2 regions of the Streptomyces tendae genome follow, and region 1 is predicted to be linked to the other one. Evidence: riboswitches for the same ligand, from Rfam matches in the RefSeq annotation. Region 1 holds a riboswitch; the other holds the start of a gene.
What was found. Region 1 has a riboswitch for cobalamin ahead of F3L20_RS12085 (energy-coupling factor ABC transporter permease). Riboswitches for the same ligand answer to the same signal wherever they lie in the genome.
Positions count from the first base shown of each region.

Region 2: linked by a shared signal. The riboswitch ahead of F3L20_RS15790 (ABC transporter substrate-binding protein) and the one ahead of F3L20_RS12085 (energy-coupling factor ABC transporter permease) in region 1 are both predicted to bind cobalamin.

Region 1 covers NZ_CP043959.1:2,583,270-2,586,453, forward strand. Annotated here, with positions in the region: gene cbiQ (cobalt ECF transporter T component CbiQ) at 1-738, opposite strand, end outside; gene F3L20_RS12080 (energy-coupling factor ABC transporter substrate-binding protein) at 746-1,204, opposite strand; gene F3L20_RS12085 (energy-coupling factor ABC transporter permease) at 1,201-1,923, opposite strand; cobalamin riboswitch at 1,954-2,136, opposite strand; gene F3L20_RS12090 (ABC transporter substrate-binding protein) at 2,390-3,184, shown strand, end outside.
Region 2 covers NZ_CP043959.1:3,429,875-3,433,058, reverse strand. Annotated here, with positions in the region: partial or broken gene F3L20_RS15795 (ferric reductase-like transmembrane domain-containing protein) at 157-1,133, opposite strand; cobalamin riboswitch at 1,329-1,450, shown strand; gene F3L20_RS15790 (ABC transporter substrate-binding protein) at 1,499-2,524, shown strand; gene F3L20_RS15785 (FecCD family ABC transporter permease) at 2,521-3,184, shown strand, end outside.

The DNA.
Region 1 (3,184 bases):
CCTTTCCAGTACGAAGGTGAGGACGGCCAGCGTCGCCAGGAGCGCCCCACTCGCGGCCGTGAACCGCGCGGAGACGCGGGCCTCGGGCACGAGCACGCGCAGGGTGCCGTCGTAGCCGCGGCCCGCGAGCCCGGTCTGCAGCCGCGCCGCCCGGTCGAAGGACCGCACGAACGCGGTCGCGCCGAGCCCGCCGAGCGAACGCCAGGTCGCCGCCCGGGTGGTGTGCCCGAGCCGGGCCGCCTGCGCCGCGTGCACCCGGCGCACCGAGTCCAGCAGCAGGAAGCTCATCCGGTACGTCACCAGCGCCACGTCCACCAGCGGCGCCGGCACCCCGGCGCGCACCAGCCGGGGCAGCAGGTCCGACATCGGCGTGGTGAACGCGAACAGCAGCACGCCCAGCGAGGCGGCCGAGGTGCGCAGCAGCAACTCCCCGGCGCGCACGGGCCCGTTGCCGGCGGGGGACACGAAGCCGCCCGGGCCGCCCACCTGCACCAGCAGGGTGAGCGCCCCGGTGACGCAGAAGCCCAGCGGCACCCGGTACGCACGCCACAGCCGCCGAGCCGGCACGCCCGCCGGGCCGAGCAGCAACGCGAGCGCGGTGACCAGGACCAGTGCCGCGCCCGGCCAGGGCGGCAGCGAGATCGCGAGCACGGTGAGACCGAGACCGAGGACGGCCTTGTCCACCGGATGACGGCGGCGCCAGCGGCTGCTGTGCGCCGCCGCATCGATCGGCAGCACGGAACCGTCAGTCCCGTCCGTCACCGGGGCCGGTACGCACACCCGCGCCGGGACCCGCGGTACCCGTACCTGCGCCGGCACCCGTGCCTTCGGCACCCGCACTGTCGGCGTCTGCGCCCGTACCCGCGGCACCGGCACCCGCGTCCGCCGCGATCAGCTCGCGTGTCCGTGCCTCGCCCTGCCGGCGCCCGCGCCGCAGCCCGAAGTAGTAGGCCAGGACGCCCGCGCCGAGCGCCGCCTGGAGGGCGAACAGCGCCGACTCGATCTCGCCGGACGGCGGTTCGTACAGCGGCGAGAACCACGGCTCGTAGTCCGGGTGGAGCTCGGTGATCGCGGTCTCCGCCTCCCCGTCCGCCCCGGCGAACGGCTCCTCCTTGTGGTCGCCGAGCCCGAACACCAGCGGGATCACGGCGAGGGCGGCGACGAGCAGCAGAAGCAGGGTGTTGATCCTCGTGTTGCGGCTCATCGGGCCACCACCTCCGCCGACTCGGCCGACTCCGCCCGCCCGCGACGCCCGGCGACCGAGGTGACCAGCACCCCGAGCCGGGTCAGCTCGCCCTTGCTCGACTGCACCAGCAGGCGCATCACCAGCACGGTCAGCAGCCCCTCGCTCACCGCGAGCGGGATCTGCGTGACCGCGAAGATGGACCCGAACTTGCCCAGGGCGCCCAGGAATCCGCTGCCGGGGTCCGGAAAGGCGAGCGCCAGCTGCACGCTCGTCACGCAGTACGTCGACAGGTCGGCGACGAACGCGCCGCAGAACACCGCTCCCATCAGCGGCACGTCGTACCGGCGCAGCAGCCGGTAGACGGCGTACCCCGCCCACGGTCCGACGATCGCCATCGAGAAGACGTTGGCGCCCAGGGTGGTCAGCCCGCCGTGCGCGAGCAGCAGTGCCTGGAACAGCAGGGTGATGGTCCCGAGCACCGCCATGACGGGTGGCCGGAACAGGATCGCGCCCAGCCCCGTGCCGGTGGGATGGGAGCAACTCCCGGTCACCGACGGCAGTTTCAGCGCGGACAGGACGAACGTGAAGGCGCCCGACGCGCCCAGCAGCAGTGTGCTCTCGGGATGAGCTCTCACTTCACGGATGAGCGACCGGGCTCCGTGGACGACGAACGGCGCCGACGCGACGCCCCAGGCGACCGCGTGCGCCGGTGGCAGAAAACCCTCGGCAATGTGCATGGCTCAGCAGACCCTCTCCAGCACCTCGTGGATGGTTGACGCGCCTTGGCCGGTCTCCTGGCTGACGGGTACCACCGCCCGTGCTCCGCCTTCCCGGGTCCCGGAGGACCCAGTGGCTGCCCGCGAGGGCCGGAGCCGGACTTCCCGATCACAGTGGCGAGGGCCGCACCGGTATCGCACCGATTTCCCGTCACCAAGGCGTGGCGACAGTAGTCCCCGGCGAGGCCCGGTGACAAGCGGCGACGGGGGCGCGCGGACGGCGCCCGGCAGCTCGCGACCCGGCGCACACCTGCGCGTTCGGGCCTCACGGGGCCCGCTTCCGGATCCGGGGGATAGGGGGCCGCCGTCCTGGGCAGGGTCTTGCTGCAACTAATATGCAACAACGACTTTCCAGCAACAGGTTCGGACAGGACGTCCGGACAAGAGGCCCGGGCAAGAGGTCCGGTCGACAGGGATGTGAGGTTCGATGACGACCCGACGCATACGGGGAGCCGCTGCGGTACTGGCGACGGCCTCGGTGGTCACCGCCTGCTCGGCGCCGGGCAGTGGCGGCGCGGACGGCGCGGCGGCCGCCGAGTCCGTCGTGATCGGGGTCTCCACCGAGCCCGACACCCTGAGCCCGCTGCTCGGTTACGGCAAGGACGGCAACTCGAAGATCTTCGACGGACTCCTCGCCCGCGACGCCGACATGAACCTGCGGCCCGCCCTGGCGAAGGCGCTCCCGAAGATCACGGACGGCGGCCGGACCTACACCTACACCCTGCGCGAGGGTGTGGAGTTCAGCGACGGCGAGCCGCTGACCGCCCGGGACGTGGTCTTCACCTACCGCACGGTGCTCGACGACGACACCAACAACACCTTCAAGAGCGAACTGGCCGCCGTCGAGGACGTCCGGGCGGTGGGCGACGACACGGTCGTCTTCACCCTGCGTCACCCCTACGCGCCGTTCGCCGCCCGCACGGTGCTGCCGGTCGTCCCCGAGCACGTCGCCGGGAAGCAGGACCCCAACACCGGCGCCTTCAACACCGAGCCGGTCGGCACCGGGCCGTACGTCCTCGTCGACTGGCGCAAGGGCGAGAAGCTCACCTTCAAGGCCAACCCGCACTACTGGGGCGGCGCGCCGAAGGTGAAGAAGCTCACCATGGCGATCGTCGCCGACGACGACGTCCGCGCCACCCGCCTGCGCTCCGGCGACCTCGACGGCGCGGTCCTCCCGCCCAACCTCGCCGCCACCTTCAAGAACGACGACGACAAGAAGACG
Region 2 (3,184 bases), 850 kb from region 1:
CAAGGGCTGTTTCGACACCTTACAACGAGTCGCGTTCCCGGGCAGCTGTCCCCAGGGTCCCCGCGACTCGTGCTGATGACCGACTGCTGGGCGCCCTCGGCGTGGGAGAGGGGAATCCGCTCGACGTACACATCATTCGGGACGCCGCACCGGCCGTCAGTCCGTCTCCTGGGCGTGGGGAGCCGTCGCGGGCGGATGGGCCGGGCGGTCCCGCCCGCCGTCACGGCCGGACACCGCGACAACGACCAGCCCCACGAGGACGGCCGCGGCGGCGGCCCGTCCCGCCGCCCGCACCCACCAGCCCGGCCGGGCCGCGCCCCCGCCCGGCGGGCCCAGCCGCTCGGCTCGCCGGGCCGGCCGCAGCAGACGGAGCAACAGCAGCAGTGCGACCGGGAGTTGCAGGAGCCACAGCACGGTGCGCGGCCACTCCCCGTACCAGACGTTGGTCCCGTACAGCAGCGTGTGCCAGACGCTCAGCACGTACACGACGATCACGAAGCGGTGCAGCCGGCGCCAGGTGTTCGCCCCGATGCGGTGCCGGACGTAGAACAGCAGCCCGAGCGGGATGGCCAGGTACAGGGCACCCTGGCCGATCGGGATGGCGATGCGGCCGGTCCCGGAGTCGTACCAGCCCGGCACGAGGGTGTCCGCGAAGGCCACCCACAGCCGCTCCGCCCAGTCCACCTTCGTCTCGTAGCGCACGAGTTCGGCCGCGAACATCAGCGCGTGCGCGAACATCAGCGCCATGGTCGTCAGGCTGGTGGTGCGGTGCCAGCGCTCCAGTACCTGCCGCGACACCGGCAGCCGGGCGGGGCGTGGTCCCGACAGCAGCAGCCCGAGCATGACCGTGCCCCAGGCCCACAGCAGGGCGGACCAGCCGAACGCCTGGCTGAGCAGATACATCCAGTAGGTGCCGGGATCGTCCATGAACGGCATCACCGCGACGGTGTCCGAGGCTCCCGAATCCATGCGCGCCCACAGAAGGGCGAACACGAGCACGGTGACCACCACCGCGGCGGTGGCGTCGGGCAGGGCGGCCGCAGATCGCCGCGCAGCGCGACACGGTCACCGGAGGCCGCTGCTTCCTGACGGGACACCGCCCCGTCCTCGTCCGGCCTCACGTCCGACGTCATCAGGGCCTCCCGGGCACGGGCCATCGCGGCAGCGGTGGCTCATGTGGCGTGAGGCAACAAGTCTGGCTGACGAGGGCGTGATCCTTGGAGCCACAATCAGGCCAGAGCAGCCAGGCGAGGTGCTCGGCTCGGCACGCCCTTTCGCCGTCGGTTCGGGGGAACGTAGGATCGCCTGGTCATCGCCGCGACGGGAGACAGGAAGCCGGTGCGAATCCGGCACGGTCCCGCCACTGTGACCGGGGAGCGCCCCTCCGACATGCCACTGCGCACCGCGCGGGAAGGCGGAGGGAAACGTCGATCCGGGAGTCAGGACACTGGTCCGTCGCGGGCCCGTCCCAAGGAGCGCGGACTCCAGGAGGCTTCACGTGTCCCAGTTGCTCACCCCTGCCCGCACGCGCGGGTTCCTCCGTGCCACGGCCGCTGCCGTGGCCCTTTCGTCGATGGTGTCGGCCGCCGGCTGCGGTTCGTCCGACGAGGGCGGCGGGGACGCGAAGACCACCGCGGCCGTGCACGCGGGCTTCCCGGTCACCATCGACAACTGCGGCGTCACGACGACGTACGACGAGCCTCCGTCGCGGGTGGTCACCATCCACCAGCACCCGGCGGAACTCATGCTCGCCCTCGGGCTGAGGGACCGCATGGTCGGCACGGCCTTCCCCGACTCCGCCGTCCTGCCCGAGCTGAGGAAGGACTACGAGACGATCCCCGAACTGGCGGAGAAGGAACCGTCGTTCGAGAAGATCCTGGACGCCGAACCCGACTTCGTCTACGGCGGCTACGGCAGCGCCTTCGCCGAGAACGAGGGCCGCTCCCGCAAGGCGTTCGCCGACGCCGGCATCGACACCTACCTCAACCGTGAGTACTGCGGCGGGAAGCAGGTGACGATGAAGGACACCTACGACGAGATCCGCACCATCGGCAAGGTCTTCGGTGTTCCGGACCGGGCCGACCAGCTGGTCGAGGACCTCGAGGCCCGCGTCGGCCAGGCCGCCGGCACGGTCGAGGACGAGCCCGAGGTGCCCGTCTTCGTCTACGACAGCGGCGACAAGAGCGCCTTCACCGCCGGCGGCAGGAGCCTGGGCACCGAACTGATCCGGCTGGCGGGCGGCGAGAACGTCTTCGCCGACCTCGACGACGTCTTCGGAGACGTCTCCTGGGAGCAGGTCGTCGAGCGCAAGCCGGAAGCCATCGCCGTCTACGACTACGCCGGCGCCGGAAGCGTCGAGGAGAAGAAGGAGTTCCTGCTCTCCCAGCCCGCGCTCGCCGACGTACCCGCTGTCAGGAACAAGCGGTTCGTCGTCCTGCCGCTGACCGCCACCCTGGTCGGCGTCCGCTCGGCCTACGCGGTCGAGGACCTGGCCCGCGGTCTGCACCCCGAGCGCTTCCGGTGAGCCGGGCCACCACCACCGAGCGGACCGTTCCGCCGCGCAGGACCACCAAGCCGGGGGCGGGCCGTACGAGGTCGGCCGTCACCGTGATCGTCCTCACCGCCCTGCTCGTCGTCTCCGCCACGGCCGGCCTCGCCATCGGCTCCGTGCACGTGCCGCCGGGCCAGGTGTGGGGCATCGTGACGCACGCCCTGGGCGCCGACTGGCGGGAGCCGGACTGGCCGCGGGCACGGGAGACCATCGTGGTGGACGTGCGGGCGCCTCGGGTACTGCTCGGCGCGGTCACCGGCGCCGGCCTCGCGGTCGTCGGCACCGCCCTCCAGGCCCTGGTGCGCAACCCGCTCGCCGAGCCCTACCTGCTGGGCGTCTCCTCCGGCGCGTCCCTCGGCGCGGTCTCCGTGATCGTGCTCGGTGTCAGCCTCTTCGGACCGGTCTCCCTGTCGGTGGCCGCCTTCCTGGGCTCCCTGGGCGCCCTTGTGCTCGTGTACGCCACCGCCCGCACCGGCGGACGCATCACCTCGTCACGGCTGGTGCTCTCCGGGGTGGCGGTCGCGGCGGTGCTCACCGCGGTCCTCGATCTGCTGCTGCTCACCACCGGCCGCGGCAACGAGGCACGCGCGGTCCTCGCCTGGACCCTCGGCGGTCTCGGCGGTGTCAACTGGG